4 regions of the Streptomyces sp. NPDC018693 genome follow, and region 1 is predicted to be linked to each of the others. Evidence: riboswitches for the same ligand, from Rfam matches in the RefSeq annotation. Region 1 holds a riboswitch; each other region holds the start of a gene.

Region 1 (4,017 bases):
CACCGTGCGGGCGGAGTTGCCGGCGTACGGCCTCGCCGGGTGGCTGACGCCGGAGGAGCCCGTCGCGCTCGGGTCCATGCGCGCGCGGAAGCTGGCTCGTGAGCATGCCAAGCGGCACCTGGGGAAGCCCGCAGCACGGGCCGTCGCCGAGTACGAGGCGTACGCGACCTCGCTGGCGTTTCTGCGGCATCGCGGGCGGCGGGGGCGGGCGGGGGCCGACTTCGTCGTACGCGAGCGGGAGTTGCTGCAGGAGCTGTGGCGGCGGCGGGAGGTGGCGCGGCCGGCGTTGGGGTATGCGGCGCGGATAGTCGCCCCGGTGCGGGTGCCTGCGGCGCACTGGCCTGCGGCGGCTTGGCCGGGCTACGGGTATCCGGCGGTGCCGTATCCCGAGTACAACCCGTATCGGATGTGAGCGGGAGGGGTTGCGGAGGATGTGCCACCGCCGGGCTGCGGGGTTGTGGCTGATCGCCGTTGCGGCGGAAGGTGACTCTGTCGCGACCACGAGTCGTCAGGTATCAGCTCAACGCCCGCTCAGGACACGCCCATTCCACAGACCCCGCGAACAACGCACAAAAGACCGGCAGCCCTGACGTCGGGGGGGGGTGCCGTCGGGGCTGCCGGGGGTTCGTGAAGAGCCGTGGCTCAGACGCTCAGGCCCTTGCTGCGCAGCCAGGCCGCCGGGTCGATGCCGCTGGCCTGGCCGTCGGGGTGGACCTCCATGTGCAGGTGCGCACCGGTGACGTTGCCGGTCGCGCCGACGCGCCCGATCACATCGCCGGTGGCCACCTTCTGCCCCACGCTCACGCTGATCGACGACTGGTGGGCGTACCAGACCTCGGTGCCGTCGTCGAGGGTGAGGACGGTCTTGTAGCCGTAGGACCCGTCCCACCCGGCGAAGGTGATGGTGCCGCTGTGGACGGCCTTGAGGAGCGTGCCGGTGGGCGCCGCGAAGTCGAGGCCGGTGTGGTAGCCGGAGGACCAGTAGGCGCCGGCCTGGCCGAAGGTCGAGGTGATCGTGTACGAGGAGGTCGGCAGCGTGTACTGCTTGGCGAGCTCGGCGAGGCGTGCCTCCTCGGCCTTGCGCGCGGCTTCCTCCTCGGCCTTCTTCTTGGCGGCCTCGGCGGCGGCCTTGGCCTCCTGCTCGGCCTTGGCGGCGGCTTCGGCCTCCGCCTTGGCGACCGCTGCCTCGGCGGCGGCCTGGGCCCGGGTCTCGACCTGGGTCTGCTGCGACTCGGCCTGCGCGATGATCCGGTTGCGCAGCGCCTCGCCGGCGTCGGAGGCGCCCTGGTCGCTGTCGTCGGAGGCGGCAGCGGCGACGGCGCCGAAGGTGCTGAGCGCGGGCCCGGCGTCGACCTCGGTGTCGTCGGAGCCGCCGTCGTCGTCGGAGATCAGCGAGCCGACGCCCGGCAGGTCGGGCAGGGAGATGGAGACCGGCGGCTTGCCGGTGTTGGCGCTGGCCATGCCGCCCGCGCTGACGGCGGCTATGACGCCGACGCCGAGGACGGTGGAGCTGCGGGCGAATCCGCCGCCGCGCTGCTTGGCGACGCGGTGCCTGCCGCGTACCGGACGAATGGACTCCGCGGTGGGGTTCCATTCCTCCCAGGGGCCCTCGTCGGTGCGGTAGCTGCCGTAGCCGAAGGTCTCGGTGGGAGGCTGGCTCGGCGCGATGGGGGCTTCTGGGGCAGGCCGGTTGGACGCCACGCGGGCGTACTCCTTTCCTTCCGTCGCCTACCGGGTTAGCTGACGGGTTCGGAGCGGGAAGGTCTCCTACGCGCGTATACCGGCCGCTGCTCAGCGGCGGTGTCCGCGTGATTCACCCCAAGGTGGTGGTTCCCCGGTTCCCTTACGGGATTCGGCGCGTGCGCACGGAGCCGCCTCTTGTGACGGCTGGGACGACCGCGCTGCGTTATCGAACGTTAATAGACCCGGGGGCGGGTTTCCAAGCCGTTCCCCTTGATCATCACGACTTTCTGGCCTGGACTTTCAGGACAGGACCCGTGCAAATCGGGCGAGTTGACCCCTCGTGAGGGCGATCCGGCGACACATCAGCAGTCACACTCATTTTGATGGTGACTCAGATGTTATGCGCAGGGCGCTCGACCGGTCACGGATGGTGATGGGGGACGGAGCGAAGACAAACACCGAGGGCCGGAACCCTTACGGATTCCGGCCCTCGGCCTTCAGTAGCGGGGACAGGATTTGAACCTGCGACCTCTGGGTTATGAGCCCAGCGAGCTACCGAGCTGCTCCACCCCGCGTCGTTGTGTCTTCAGTGTACGGCATGTGCGGGGCAGAAAGCGAAACGGTTGCTTCTCCCTGGTCAGAGGCGGTCTTTCCGCCTGGTCAGGGGCGGTCGCCTCGGCCCGTGAGATGAAGGTTCGGCCGCTTCGCCCGCCCCTCGTGCTCCGGCAGTACGACCACGGTGGCGCCCCGCGCCGTCAGCTGGCCCGCGCCGTCGGCCGCCACCACGAACGTGTCCGGCTCCCGCCAGGCCGTCACCACCCTGCCGATGCCCGCGTCGAGGATCAGGCGGGCGCAGGGGGTGGGGCGGGAGGCGCGGCGGGTGCACGGCTCCAGGCTGCTGTAGACGGTGGCGGTGGGCAGGCGTGGGTCGGACGGGTCGAGCTTGGCCAGGGCGGCTTCCTCGGCATGCACGACGGGGTCGCCGGCCTCGCGTGAGTGCCCCCGGGCGAGTTCCGTGCCGTCGGCGGCCACGACCACCGCGCCGACGCTGAACGCCGTCTCCGAAGGCGGGCACTGGGCGGCCAGTTCGCAGGCGAGGGTGAGCCAGTGGTGGTCGGCGGCGGTGGGCAGCGGGCCGGTGCCGGGGGCGGTGGGCTCGTAGCGCATGAGGACGACGTCCTCGATGCGGCGGGTCTCCACGAGGCGCAGGCGGCCGGGCTGATAGGCGCCGGGGCCGAAGAGGCGGGGGGCGGTCGGGTCGCCGACGAAGAGGGGGGCGAGGACCAGCTGGAGTTCGTCGGCGAGGCCCTGCTGGAGGAGCTGGGTGTGGATGGTGCCGCCGCCCTCGACCATGAGGCGGCGTACGCCCCGCACGTCGTGCAGGTGCTCCAGCAGGCGGCGCCAGTCGAGGTCGGGGCCGAGCGCGACGACGTCGGCGGAGAGCCGCGCGCGCCTGGCGACTTCGGCGCCCTTGTCCGTCGTAAAGACGAGTTTGTCGCCGCCGGTGTGCCAGAAGTTGGCCGTCGGGTCGAGGTCGCCCGAGCCGCTGACGGTGACCTTGAGGGGGTAGGCGGGCCGGCCGGCGGCGACGCGGGCGGCGCGGCGCTCGGGGGAGTTGACGAGGAGGCGGGGGTTGTCCGCGCGGATGGTGCCGGCGCCGATCAGGATGGCGTCGACGGAGGCGCGGACCTGGTCGACGCGGTCGAAGTCGGCGGGGCTGGAGAGCAGCAGGCGGTCGGGGCCGGTGTCGTCGAGGTAGCCGTCGAGGGAGACGGCGGCGGACAGCAGGACGTACGGGTACGGCATGGGTGCGCGCTCTCTCGTCGGCTTGGAGGGTGGGCTTGGAGCGGTGGGGCTTGGAGCGGTGGGGCTTGGAGCGGTGGGGCTTGGTTCAAGTTTGAAACAAACTTACACTGGGGGCATGACGACCCGCTGGCTGACCCCCGACGAGCAGCGCGCCTGGCGCGCGTACATCGCCGCCAACCTCCTGCTGGGGGACACGCTCGACCGGCAGCTCCAGCAGGACGCCGGCATGCCTCATCTGTACTACTCCATCCTCGCGAACCTCTCCGAGGCGCCGGAGCGGCGGATGCGGATGACCGAGCTCGCCGAGCAGACGAAGATCACGCGCAGTCGGCTGACGTACGCGGTGACCCGGCTGGAGAAGGACGGGCTGATCCGGCGTGAGCAGTGCCGGTGGGACAAGCGGGGCAGCGTGGCCGCACTGACGGACGAGGGGATGGCGGTGCTGGAGCGTACGGCGCCGGGACATGTGGAGACCGTACGCGCCTCGCTGTTCGACCACCTCAGCGCCGAGCAGGTGGCGCAGTTGGA
Region 2 (4,017 bases), on a different contig from region 1:
AGAAGGGGGTCGGCGCCTGGGGCACCTGCGGGCTGACCGCCGGGCTCACCAAGGCGAACGGCACGGTCGCCGTGGACACCGGCCTCCCTCAGGGCGCCCTGACCGGCACCGGCCTCTCGGACTCCTCCAAGAGTTCGACCGGCGGGACATCGAGCTCCTCTGGTTCCTCCAGCCCGTCCGACTCGTCCGGTTCCTCCAGTTCCTCCGGTTCCTCCGCTGTGTCCACGTCTCCGTCCGTCGGCCCGTCCACCGGTGCGTCCGCCGAGACGTCCACCGACTCGTCGCCTTCGACCCCTTCTTCCGGTACGACTGACAGCTCCGCAAAGTCCGATACGTCCGCCCCCGCCGACCCTGGAGTGGAGGGCGCTCAGGCGGCCGACGGCTCACCTACGGTCACCGCCGATGGGGAGAAGTCGGACAACTCGGGGCAGAGTGTGGGTTCCTGGAGCCTCGTCGACACCGGTGCGCTCGGCACCGGCCGCCACCGTGGCGCCCCCGCCGAGGAGTCGGCGGGGTCCGGGGAGTCCGCGAGCGACGCGTATGTCGTCCGCGACGGCGACACCCTCGCCTCCATCGCCGACTCCCTTGACGTCACCGGCGGATGGCGCGGCCTCTATGACGGCAACAAGGATGTCATCGGCCCCGACCCGAGCCATATCGTCCCCGGTCAGACCCTGTCCGTCGGTAGCGAATAGGGCGAAAACGCGCGGGAGTTCACGCCCCACTTCACTCCGGAATGTCCGGTTTGGCGAAAGTGTGGGATGAGTCTCAGAAGCCCTGATCGTCTTTGAAATTCGGCGGATCGCGTGTCTACGGTCATGACCGCTCGGCAATCCGAGCCCCGGCCGCCGCAACGCCGAATCCTGCCAGTGGCAGCCCGGGAACAGTCGTCGCGTCCAGCGCCGTCGGCAGGAGCGGGGGACCCAAGGTAAGTGCCGGTCCCGGCAGTTGAGGGATCTCGCCCGAGAGATCGGGGAGACCTCACCGCCGGATCCGGCTAGGGGTGAAGCCACACCTCCCAGCAGGGGGGAGTGGCCGGGCAACTCAACCGGCCCGAACCCGACAGCTCACCTCGCAGGCGTCGGTGAGGGGATCGATCCATGCTGTTCTCCGGCAAGGGCAAGCACCGTCGTCCGTCCAAGGCCAGCCGCGCAGTCGCCGTCGCCGGCGTCACCGCCGCCGCCGTCGCCGCCCCGCTGATGGCATCCGGCAGCGCCTCCGCCGCCACAGCGGCCGAGTGGGACGCCGTCGCCCAGTGCGAGTCCGGCGGCAACTGGTCCATCAACACCGGCAACGGCTACTACGGCGGTCTGCAGTTCTCCGCCTCCACCTGGGCCGCGTACGGCGGCACGCAGTACGCCGCCCGCGCCGACCTCGCCACCAAGGCGCAGCAGATAGAGATCGCCGAGAAGGTCCTCGCGGGTCAGGGCAAGGGCGCCTGGCCGCACTGCGGCGTCGGCCTGTCGAGCACCCCGTACTCCGGCGGCTCCAGCTCCTCGAACACGAGCACCGGCACCACCGGCCGCTCCACCGAGCAGCAGAGCACCAACCGCTCCACCGAGCGCCCGGCCACCCAGAGCCAGCAGACGCAGAAGACCCAGAAGACCCAGAAGAGCCAGAAGACGGTCACCACCCCGACCGGCAAGAAGGTCAAGAAGGGCGACGGCGAGTACAAGGTCGTCAAGGGCGACACCCTCAGCGGTATCGCCGAGAAGCACGGTGTCGAGGGCGGCTGGCAGAAGCTGTTCGAGCTGAACAAGGACGTCGTCGAGGACGCCGACCTCATCTACCCGGGCCAGCAGCTTCACCTGAAGTGACAAGCGGGCTCGTATGCTCCCCGCCCCGGCGCGTTCTTCCCCCGTGCGCGCCGGGGCGGGGTTTTTCTCGCCCGTTTCCCCGCCCGTGTCCCCGACTGTTTCTCCGCCCGTGTCCCCGACTGTTTCTCCGCCCGGTTCCCCGCCCGTTTCCTCGCCCACTGTTCACCCGCCCTTTGTTCCGCGCGGGAACAATGGGTACCGTCAGACCTTGTCCACGGGACGGTCGGTCGGCTGGCCGATGGCCCGGAGACGGTTAGGCTCTAGTCGCAAGGCTCACGTGGCCCCGCACTTCCAGCGTCACATCCCAAGAAGGAGATGCTCGTGCCGTCCATCGACGTCGTCGTAGCCCGGGAAATCCTGGACTCCCGAGGCAACCCCACGGTCGAGGTCGAGGTCGGCCTCGACGACGGCAGCACGGGTCGTGCCGCCGTCCCGTCCGGCGCCTCCACCGGCGCCTTCGAGGCCATCGAGCTCCGCGACGGTGACCCGGGCCGCTACCTGGGCAAGGGTGTCGAGAAGGCCGTCCTCGCCGTCATCGAGCAGATCGGCCCGGAGCTGGTCGGTTACGACGCCACCGAGCAGCGCCTGATCGACCAGGCCATGTTCGATCTGGACGCCACCGACAACAAGGGCTCCCTCGGCGCCAACGCCATCCTCGGCGTCTCCCTCGCCGTCGCCCACGCCGCCTCCGAGGCCAGCGACCTCCCCCTCTTCCGCTACCTGGGCGGCCCGAACGCGCACCTGCTGCCGGTGCCGATGATGAACATCCTGAACGGCGGCTCGCACGCCGACTCCAACGTGGACATCCAGGAGTTCATGATCGCCCCGATCGGCGCGGAGTCGTTCTCCGAGGCCCTGCGCTGGGGCGCCGAGGTCTACCACACCCTGAAGAAGGTCCTGAAGAACAAGGGCCTGGCCACCGGCCTCGGTGACGAGGGCGGCTTCGCCCCGAACCTCGGCTCCAACCGCGAGGCCCTCGACCTCATCCTGGAGGCCATCCAGGAGGCCGGCTACACCCCCGGCGAGCAGATCGCCCTGGCGCTCGACGTCGCCGCGTCCGAGTTCTACAAGGACGGCGTGTACGTCTTCGAGGGCAAGAACCGCTCCGCCGCCGAGATGACGGAGTACTACGCCGAGCTGGTCGAGGCGTACCCGCTGGTCTCCATCGAGGACCCGCTGTTCGAGGACGACTGGGAGGGCTGGAAGACCATCACCGCCAAGCTCGGTGACAAGGTCCAGCTCGTCGGCGACGACCTGTTCGTCACCAACCCGGAGCGCCTGGCCCGTGGTATCGAGGAGGGCGCCGCCAACGCCCTGCTGGTGAAGGTGAACCAGATCGGCTCCCTCACCGAGACCCTGGACGCCGTCGAGCTGGCCCAGCGCAACGGCTTCAAGTGCATGATGTCCCACCGCTCCGGCGAGACCGAGGACGTGACCATCGCCGACCTCGCCGTCGCCACCAACTGCGGCCAGATCAAGACCGGCGCCCCGGCCCGCTCCGAGCGCGTGGCCAAGTACAACCAGCTGCTGCGCATCGAGGAGATCCTCGACGACGCCGCGGTGTACGCAGGCCGCAGCGCCTTCCCGCGCTTCAAGGGCTGACGGCCTCGTAGGAGGCCCTCGTACACCCTCGTAGGAAGCGTCGTACGTACGTCCCCGTACGCGGTCCCGTACCGTGTGCGGGGACGTACGCACGTGTGAACGGGAGGCGGGGCACATGGCCGTGAAGGACCGGGACCGGTTCTCCACCGCGACCAGACTGCGGCTGCTCGGCGAGCAGACCGCGGCCCGTGTCTACCGCTCGCAGACCCGTCGGCAGGCCCGCCGCTCCCGGCTCACCGGGCGGGCGGCACTGCTCGCCATGGTGCTGTGCTCGCTGATCGTGGCCCTCGCGTACCCGATGCGGCAGTACGTCTCCCAGCGCGCCGAGATCGCCGACCTGCAGCGGGAGCGGCAGGAGGCCGAGGCCCGGGTGGAGCGGCTGCGCGACCTCAAGGCGCGCTGGCAGGACGACGCGTACGCCGAGCAGCAGATCCGGCTGCGGCTGCACTATGTGATGCCCGGGGAGACCGGGTTCGTGGTGATCGACCCGGACGCGGCCCGGCAGGCGCGCGCGGATCTCGGGGCGGCGGACCGCCCCTGGTACTCGAACGTCTGGGACGGGGTCGACAAAGCCGACGCCTCTGACCAGTGAACCGAC
Region 3 (4,017 bases), on a different contig from region 1:
GGCCGGCACCTCCAGGCCCAGCGCCTGCCCGGCGCGCAGCGCCACACGCGTGTGCCCCTCGGGCGAGAGGTGCAGCCGGTCGTCGTCCCAGGCCCTGCGGTCCTGCACGGATTTCAGGGACCACAGGTCGAGCACCGGGCAGCCGTACCGGTCGGCGATGGCGCGCACATGCCCGTTGTAGGTGGCGATCTTGCCGCGCAGGTGCTTGAGCACGGGGACGCCCCGGGTGTCGAAGCCGGTGGTCACCAGCACCGTGCCGGCCGTCTCGGTCAGCGCCGCGATCGCGCGCTCGAACCGCTCGGCGACCTCGTCGGGGTCGGTGCCCGGACGGAGGATGTCGTTGCCGCCCGCGCAGAACGACACCAGGTCCGGCGCGAGTTCGACCGCCCGCGGCAGCTGGTCGGCCATGATCTGGTCGAGCAGCTTCCCGCGCACGGCGAGGTTGGTGTAGTTGAAGTCGCCCTCGGGCCGCCGGTCGGCGAGCAGGACCGCGAGCCGGTCGGCCCAGCCGACGAACGCCCCGTCGGGGCCGGGGTCGCCGACGCCCTCGGTGAAGCTGTCCCCCACCGCCACGTACGACCCGATCACTGATCTGCTGTCACTCTTCGAATCGTCTGCCACAGCGGTTCATGATTCACTGCGGATTGTGACCTACGCGACCGTAGGCAAGGGTTGACGGACGGTGAGATAAGCCACTCCCCAAGAGTCCGTCAACCCGGGAATACGTGAAGACCGGATACCCGGATACCCGGATACCCGGATACGGGGACAACGGCCGAAGGCCGGACCCAGGGGATGGGGGTCCGGCCTTCGGCGGTGTGCGGGCGGTCAGCCGACGGAGACCCCGTGCGAGCGGAGGTAGGCGACCGGGTCGACGTCCGAGCCGTAGTCCGGGGTGGTGCGGATCTCGAAGTGCAGGTGCGGACCGGTGGAGTTGCCGGTCGAACCCGAGAGGCCGATCTGCTGGCCGGCGCTCACGCTCTGGCCGGCCGAGACGGACAGCGCGGACAGGTGGGCGTACTGCGCGTAGTAGCCGTCGGCGAGCCTGATGACGACCTGGTTGCCGTACGCGCCGCCCCAGCCGGCGGAGACGACCGTGCCGGCGCCGACGGCCTTGAGGGAGGTGCCGGTCGGGACGACGAAGTCGACACCGGTGTGGTAGCCGCTGGACCACATGCTGCCGGCGACGCGGTAGGCGGTGCCCACGCCGGCGGAGACGGGCGCGGTGTAGCCGGTCGCGGCGGTCTGCGTACCGGCCGACGTCGTCGCGGACGAGGAGGAGTTCGACGTCGTGGACTTCGACGGCGTCGACTTCTGCGTCGTGGACTTCTGCGTCTTCGGCGTCGTGGACTTCGCCGACGACTTCGACGACTTCGAGGAGTTCGAGGAGTTCGAGGACGACGACTTCTTTGTGGTGCCCGTCGACGCGGCCTTCTTGCCGATCGACAGCTTGAGGCCGGGGTGGATCAGTGACGGGTCGCCGCCGATGGCCGCGCGGTTGTCGCGGTAGAGCCGCTGCCAGCCACCACTGACGTTCTGCTCGTCGGCGATCTTCGAGAGATAGTCGCCGGGGCGGACCGTGTAGATCGTCGCGGCGGCCTTCTTTTCCGTGCTCTTCTTCTCGGCGCTCGCCTTTTCGGCCTTCTGCGTCACCGGGGCGGACTGCACGGCCTTTTGCGAAACGGACTGGGCCGAAACGGACTGGGCCGGGGCGGCGTGGGCGCCGGTGGCACCCAGCAGCGGGAGAGCGAGCGCGACGCCACCGGATCCGGCGACGGCGATCGAGCGGGCGAAGCGCGGGGTCTTCGAGCGGCGGTGCTTACCCTTCGCGGGCATGGCGAATTCCTCTCCGGCGCCTGCGAGGTGAGCTGTCGGGTGCGGGCTGGAGATGCCCGGCCGCGTCCGGGGACGCGGCTTTACCCCTAGCCGTTCCGGAGACCGGAACAGGCGGTGATACCTGTGGGTCCCCCGCTCCTGCCGTCACGGGTGAGTGTGTGGGGCTCCGGTCGGCGGCAGGATTGGGCGTCCGTCCGGATTGGTGGCGAACGTAAGCGACCAAGACGCACGGAAACAAGCAGAGGTTGCACGGGCCCCGCTTTTCTCGTGATCCCCTGTGAGAATTCCCAGTCACCCTGCGTGCATCAAAGAACCTGCCGTTTCACCAAATCCCCTTGAAAGGAGGCTCGATTACGTGAACATGACGGACAACGCTCGGTCACGGATATGACGATGCTCACGTGACGCTGCTCCAGCTCTCCCCATTCCAGAGCGAGTTGGAACGAAGGCTGCAATTCGGACAGAACGCTCAGATACGACGCAGCCGGAGAACCGTCGCATCCAGGTCGCCACGCAGCCCGGCATCCAGCCCATGGTGCAGCAGCAGCGCCCCTCGATGCGTTTCGCCCGTTTCAAGGCATTCGTACGACGCTGTCGGGTCGAGCCCGCGCAGCCGCACCGCCGGTACGGGTTCGCCGTACCGCTGGGCCTGGAGCCAGGCCAGGACGACGGACTCGTCGCCGCGGACGTACTGCACGGCACTCAGCCCGCCCTCCGGGGGCCGCAGCCGGTAGAGGTCGCCGCGCTGGACGAGAGGCCGGATCTCCTTGTAGAGGGCGACCCACTCGCCGGCCTCGGCGAGCTCCTCCTCGCTCCACTCGGCGAGGTCGCCGCCGACGCCGAGCACCCCGGCCATCGCGCTGACGAAGCGGAAGCGCAGCGAGCTGACCCGGCCGTTGAGCTGGGTGTTGGGGCTGTCGGTGACCCAGGCGGCCATCACGCGCGCGGGATGGACCTGACTGAAGCCGTGCTGGATGGTGAGCCGGTCCAGCGGGTCGGTGTTGTCGGAGGTCCACACCTGGTCCGTACGGCTCAGGACGCCGAGGTCGATGCGCCCGCCGCCGCCCGAGCAGGACTCGAAGGCGACGCCCGGGTGGGCCTCGCGCAGCCGGTCCAGCAGGGCGTAGAGGGCGCGCACATGGTCCACCCAGAGGCGCTGCGGGTACGGGTCGCCCGGCCATCCGGCGTCGGTGAAGCAGCGGTTGAAGTCCCACTTCACATAGTCGACGGGCGCGCTGGAGAGAAGACCGTGGAGCTGCTCCCACAGATACTCCCGCACATCCTCGCGCGCGAGGTTCAGCACGAGCTGATTGCGAAATTCCGTCCGCTTTCGTCCCGGTTGGTACTGCACCCAGTCGGGGTGTGCCCGGTACAGGTCGCTGTCCGGGTTGACCATCTCGGGCTCGACCCAGATGCCGAACCGCATCCCGAGCGCGTGCACGTAGTCGGCGAGCGGCTTGAGCCCGGAGGGGAAGCGATCGGGGTTGGGGGTCCAGTCGCCGAGTCCGGCGCGGTCGCTGGTGCGCGCACCGAACCAGCCGTCGTCGACGACGAACAGCTCGACGCCGATCGCCGCCGCCCGCCGGGCGAGGGCCGCCTGCTGCTCCTCGGAGATGTCGAAGGTGGTGGCCTCCCACGAGTTGAACAGCACCGGCCGGTCCTGGTCGGCGTCCGGGATGACGTACGCGCGCTGGTAGGCGTGCCAGGCACGGCTCGCGCCGCCGAAGCCACCGTCGCTCCACAGACCGGCGAAGACGGGCGTGGTGAAGGAGTCCCCCGCCGCCAGGCTCAGCAGGCCGGAGTCGTCGTGCCCGGCGCCGCCGGTGATCTGCACGCGCGCGTCGGGGAGTTGGGCGACGGCGATCCGCCACGAACCCGACCAGCCGAGGGCGCAGCCGTAGACCTCCCCGCGCTCCTCGGTGGCGTCGGTGTCCAGGGCGACCCAGGGCAGGTGCTGGTGCCCGGTGTGGCCGCGCCGGCTGCCGATGACCTTCTCGCCGTAGGTGAGTGCGGAGCGGGTGAGCCGGGACTCGGCGGCCCAGCGGCCGTGCAGCTGCGACAGCCGCCAGCCGTCGCGCTCGGGCAGCGTCCAGGTGGCGGAGTCGGCCCGCAGCAGCTCCAGGGCCTGCTCCCCTTCGTTGCGCAGCGTCGTCCAGCGCTCCACGACGTCGCCACGCATCC
Region 4 (4,017 bases), on a different contig from region 1:
GGGGTACGTCGACGGGGTGCTCGCTGGTGCCGACGAGTTCGCGCACGAGCGCGTACTGGGCGTGGTTGGTGTCCTGGTACTCGTCGACCAGGACGTGCCGGAATCGGCGGCGGTAGTGCTCGGCGACGTCCGGGAAGGCGCGCAGCAGGTTGACCGTCGTCATGATCAGGTCGTCGAAGTCGAGCGCGTTGGCCTCGCGGAGGCGGGACTGGTACAGCGCGTACGCCTGGGCGAGGGTCTTCTCGAAGCCGTCGGACGCCTGGGCGGCGAAGTCCTCCTCGTCGATCAGTTCGTTCTTCAGGTTGCTGATCTTGGCGCTGAAGGACTTGGGCGGGAAGCGCTTGGGGTCGAGGTCCAGGTCGCGGCAGACCAGGGCCATCAGGCGCTTGGAGTCGGTGGCGTCGTAGATCGAGAACGACGAGGTGAAGCCGAGCTTCTTGCTCTCGCGGCGCAGGATGCGCACGCACGCGCTGTGGAACGTCATGACCCACATCGCGTTCGCACGCGGGCCGACGAGCTGCTCGACGCGCTCCTTCATCTCACCCGCGGCCTTGTTGGTGAAGGTGATCGCGAGGATCTGGCCGGGGTGCACATTCCGGTCGGCGAGCAGATGGGCGATGCGGTGGGTGAGCACACGGGTCTTGCCCGAGCCGGCGCCGGCGACGATGAGCAGTGGGGTGCCGGAGTGCACGACGGCGGCGCGCTGGTTCTCGTTGAGCCCCTCGACCAGGGCGGCGGCGTCCAGGGCGGGGCGCGGGGCGCCGTCGCGATAGTAGGCGTCCCGGTCCGGGGGCACGTCGAACTTCCCGCCGAACAGATCGTCCGGAATCGGCTCCGGAGCGTGATCGTCCTCGGGCGGCGGCGGGGGCTCCTCCCCGTGCCCGCGGGGGGCCTGGAGGTCCGCCAGGAAGCTGTCGTCAAAGAGGCTGCTCATCGCTCTCCGAGTCTAGGGCTCCCCACTGACAACCGGCCGCCGTCCCGGGAACATCCCGGGATCCGGGCGAGGATCCGTGGGTGAGGCTCCTCACCTCACCCTGAGGGGCACCGCTGTCACCGTCCGGAGCCGCCCGAAAAAGGTCACGGAAATGTATCGGGCATATCACCCATCAACCTTCACAGGGGCCACACGAGTTGGCTACCGTGCCGGGCAGGCCGTACGACACCCACCGGCGAACGTCGCCGGGCCGCGCGGCCTCCGCCGAGTCCGGCGCGCCCCCTCGCGGCAGCCGGAGCCGGGGACCCACCGACCTTGGGGTGAATCGGCACGACTCCCCTGCGGGGACGAGCCGTAGGGCAACCCTTCCGAACCATCCGCCCGAACCCGACAGCTAACTCGGTAGGCGGAACATGGAAGGAGTCGCCTCCCTTGGCGTCGCAGCACCGCAAGCCGCGCTTCGGCGGCACGCGCGTGGCCGGGATACGCACCCCCGCCCTCGCCACCGCCGCTCTGACCTCCGTGGCCCTGCTCTCCCAGACGGCGAACGCCGCACCCTCCGACGACGACAGGCCCAGCCTGGAGGAGGTCGAGAAGAAGGTCGACGATCTCTACCGCCAGGCGGAGTCGGCGACAGAGAAGTACAACGCCGCCAAGGAGAAGACGGCCAAGCAGCGCAAGCAGGTCGACAGCCTCCTGGACGACGTCGCCCAGCGCACCCAGCGGCTCAACCAGGCGCGGGAGAAGCTGGGGTCCTTCGCCGCCGCCCAGTACCGCACCGGCGCCGTCGTGCCCGACACGGCGACCTTCCTGCTCGCGGAGTCCGCACAGGACTACTTCGACACGGCGCAGCTGATGAGCCGTCTGACCGACCGCCAGAAGAGCGCGGTCGACGACTACTTCACCGAGCAGTCGGAGACGATGAAGAAGCGCCAGGAGGCCACCCAGAGCCTCCAGGCCCTCACCGAGACCCAGAACGAGCTCAAGACCGCCAAAGCCACCGTCCAGAAGAAGCTCAGCGACGCGCGCGTGCTGCTGGCGGAGTTGACGGCGGAGGAGAAGGCCCGGCTGGCCGAGATCGAGCGCCAGAAGCAGGAGGAGGCCGCCCGCAAGGCCGCCGAGCTGGCCAAGCGGCAGGCGGAGGAACAGGCGGCCCGCGAGGCGGCGGCCCAGGAAGCGGCCCAGCAGGAGAGCAGCACATCGACCTCCTCAGGCTCTACCTCTACCTCTACCTCTACCTCTGCCTCGGACTCCACCTCCACCGGCTCCACGTCCACCGACTCCTCGTACGCCACCAAGGCCGAGAAGGCCCTCGCCTTCGCCCGCGCCCAGATCGGCAAGCCGTACGTCTGGGGAGCCACCGGCCCCGACTCCTACGACTGCTCCGGCCTCACCCAGGCCGCCTGGAAGGCCGCCGGCGTCACCCTGCCCCGCACCACCTGGGACCAGGTCAACGCCGGCACCACGGTCTCCCTCTCCAACGCCCAGCCCGGTGACCTCGTCTTCTTCTACGACGACATCAGCCACGTCGGCCTCTACATCGGCAACGGCATGATGATCCACGCCCCCAAGCCGGGCGCGTACGTCCGCGAGGAGTCGATCTACTACGACGGCGAGTCATCGATCCACAGCGTCGTCCGCCCGGCGTAACCGGGCACGCACGTACGCGCGCGTGCGGTGGCTTGTGCGCCGCACGCGCGCGGATCAGCTGCGGCGGTACGGGCGCGGCCCGGTCAGGTCCACAGCACGGCGATGAAGATGTTCGCCGTGGTCAGTAGCCCGACCAGGCCGAACAACCGCTTGTCCACCTTCTCCTCGTCGCGCTGGACGTACACCAGCCCGAGGATCACGATCAGCAGCGCCAGCTTCACGCCGATCTTGACGTTGTTGACGTGTCCGTATTCCGACTGGTTGAGGCCGACCAGGACAACGCCGGTGATCAGCATGGTGGCCGCGCCGTGCAGCATCGCGGGGACGAAGCGGGCGGTGCCCTCGCCCATCGCCTTCATCTGGGTGAGGAAGCCGCCGAGGAGCGCGCCGATGCCGATGATGTGCAGGCCGACGAAGAGATGGATGAGTACGTCCATGAGGCCGGATGCTAATCAGCCGGGTGGGTCTCCTCCGACACCGGCCCACCCTTGTGTGAGCCCGCACATAGGCACCCCCTAGCAGCCCGCCGTTCCCAGCAGCCCCGCATTCCCCGCTTCGGTCAGCGCGTCGCGCCAAGTCGTCACCCTCGACACGCCACCGTGATCACATGCGGCCACGGTGCGGTCCACTCATGTCATTTCCACACATCGCGTTACCAAGCCGACATCACCGGGCCTAGCGTCCTGCCCCAGGTGACCGGCTCCCCACCGCCGCCCGGGCCAGGGGCGGCAGCCGGACGCCACCGCCGAGGGTCCGGCGGCGCCCCACTCCCCCCGTGCGGGGCGTCGCCGGACACATCGACACTCCTCGTACCGAGGCGGTCGTACGAAAGGACGTGCAGTCCCACGTGGCAGCGCACCGCAAGTCCCGACAGCGCTCGCTCAGCGGCAATACGGCCCGTACCGCGGCGACCTTCGCCCTCGCGGGCGCGGCGACCGCGACCGCCTTCGACGGCACCGGGCACGCCGCGCCGGCCCCGACCCCCGCGCAGGTCAAGGCCAAGGTGGACCAGCTGTACCAGGAGGCGGAGGCCGCCACCGAGAAGTACAACGGCGCCAAGGAGAAGGCACAGCAGGCCGAGCAGCGCCTCAAGACACTGCGGGACGAGGCGGCGCGCAAGGAGCATCGGCTCAACTCGGCTCGGGAGGCGCTGGGTTCCATGGCGGCGGCGCAGTACCGCGCCGGCGGGCTCGACCCGGCCATGCAGCTGGCGCTCTCCGACAACCCCGACCGCTACCTCGACGGCGCCGCCTTCGCCGAACGCGCCAACGACCGGCAGTCCGCCGCCGTCGCCCGCGTACGCGAGGAGCTGCGGGAGATCGAGCAGTTGCGCGGCGCCGCCCGTATCGAGCTGGACTCGCTCCGGTCGCGCCAGACGGAGCTGCGGCAGCAGAAGGAGACGATCACCGGCAAGCTGGACACCGCCCGACAGC

The links. A riboswitch is a leader RNA that binds a small molecule or an ion and turns the genes downstream of it on or off. The one in region 1 is predicted to bind cyclic di-AMP.
Region 2: another riboswitch for cyclic di-AMP. It lies ahead of ACH5AC_RS25640 (transglycosylase family protein); the one in region 1 lies ahead of ACH5AC_RS04260 (M23 family metallopeptidase).
Region 3: another riboswitch for cyclic di-AMP. It lies ahead of ACH5AC_RS32750 (peptidoglycan DD-metalloendopeptidase family protein); the one in region 1 lies ahead of ACH5AC_RS04260 (M23 family metallopeptidase).
Region 4: another riboswitch for cyclic di-AMP. It lies ahead of ACH5AC_RS00815 (NlpC/P60 family protein); the one in region 1 lies ahead of ACH5AC_RS04260 (M23 family metallopeptidase).

What each region holds. Positions count from the first base shown of each region.
Region 1 is NZ_JBIRZZ010000002.1:18,573-22,589, forward strand. It holds gene ACH5AC_RS04255 (PrsW family intramembrane metalloprotease) at 1-412, shown strand, start outside; gene ACH5AC_RS04260 (M23 family metallopeptidase) at 643-1,701, opposite strand; cyclic di-AMP (ydaO/yuaA leader) riboswitch at 1,709-1,868, opposite strand; tRNA gene ACH5AC_RS04265 (tRNA-Met) at 2,185-2,258, opposite strand; gene ACH5AC_RS04270 (dihydrofolate reductase family protein) at 2,344-3,489, opposite strand; gene ACH5AC_RS04275 (MarR family winged helix-turn-helix transcriptional regulator) at 3,605-4,017, shown strand, end outside.
Region 2 is NZ_JBIRZZ010000010.1:186,438-190,454, reverse strand. It holds gene ACH5AC_RS25645 (transglycosylase family protein) at 1-695, shown strand, start outside; cyclic di-AMP (ydaO/yuaA leader) riboswitch at 950-1,096, shown strand; gene ACH5AC_RS25640 (transglycosylase family protein) at 1,101-1,817, shown strand; gene eno (phosphopyruvate hydratase) at 2,139-3,419, shown strand; gene ACH5AC_RS25630 (septum formation initiator family protein) at 3,535-4,011, shown strand.
Region 3 is NZ_JBIRZZ010000018.1:51,470-55,486, reverse strand. It holds gene ACH5AC_RS32755 (SGNH/GDSL hydrolase family protein) at 1-588, opposite strand, end outside; gene ACH5AC_RS32750 (peptidoglycan DD-metalloendopeptidase family protein) at 829-1,836, opposite strand; cyclic di-AMP (ydaO/yuaA leader) riboswitch at 1,841-1,999, opposite strand; gene ACH5AC_RS32745 (alpha-galactosidase) at 2,306-4,017, opposite strand, start outside.
Region 4 is NZ_JBIRZZ010000001.1:160,356-164,372, reverse strand. It holds gene pcrA (DNA helicase PcrA) at 1-934, opposite strand, end outside; cyclic di-AMP (ydaO/yuaA leader) riboswitch at 1,187-1,358, shown strand; gene ACH5AC_RS00815 (NlpC/P60 family protein) at 1,367-2,584, shown strand; gene ACH5AC_RS00810 (hypothetical protein) at 2,668-3,021, opposite strand; gene ACH5AC_RS00805 (NlpC/P60 family protein) at 3,432-4,017, shown strand, end outside.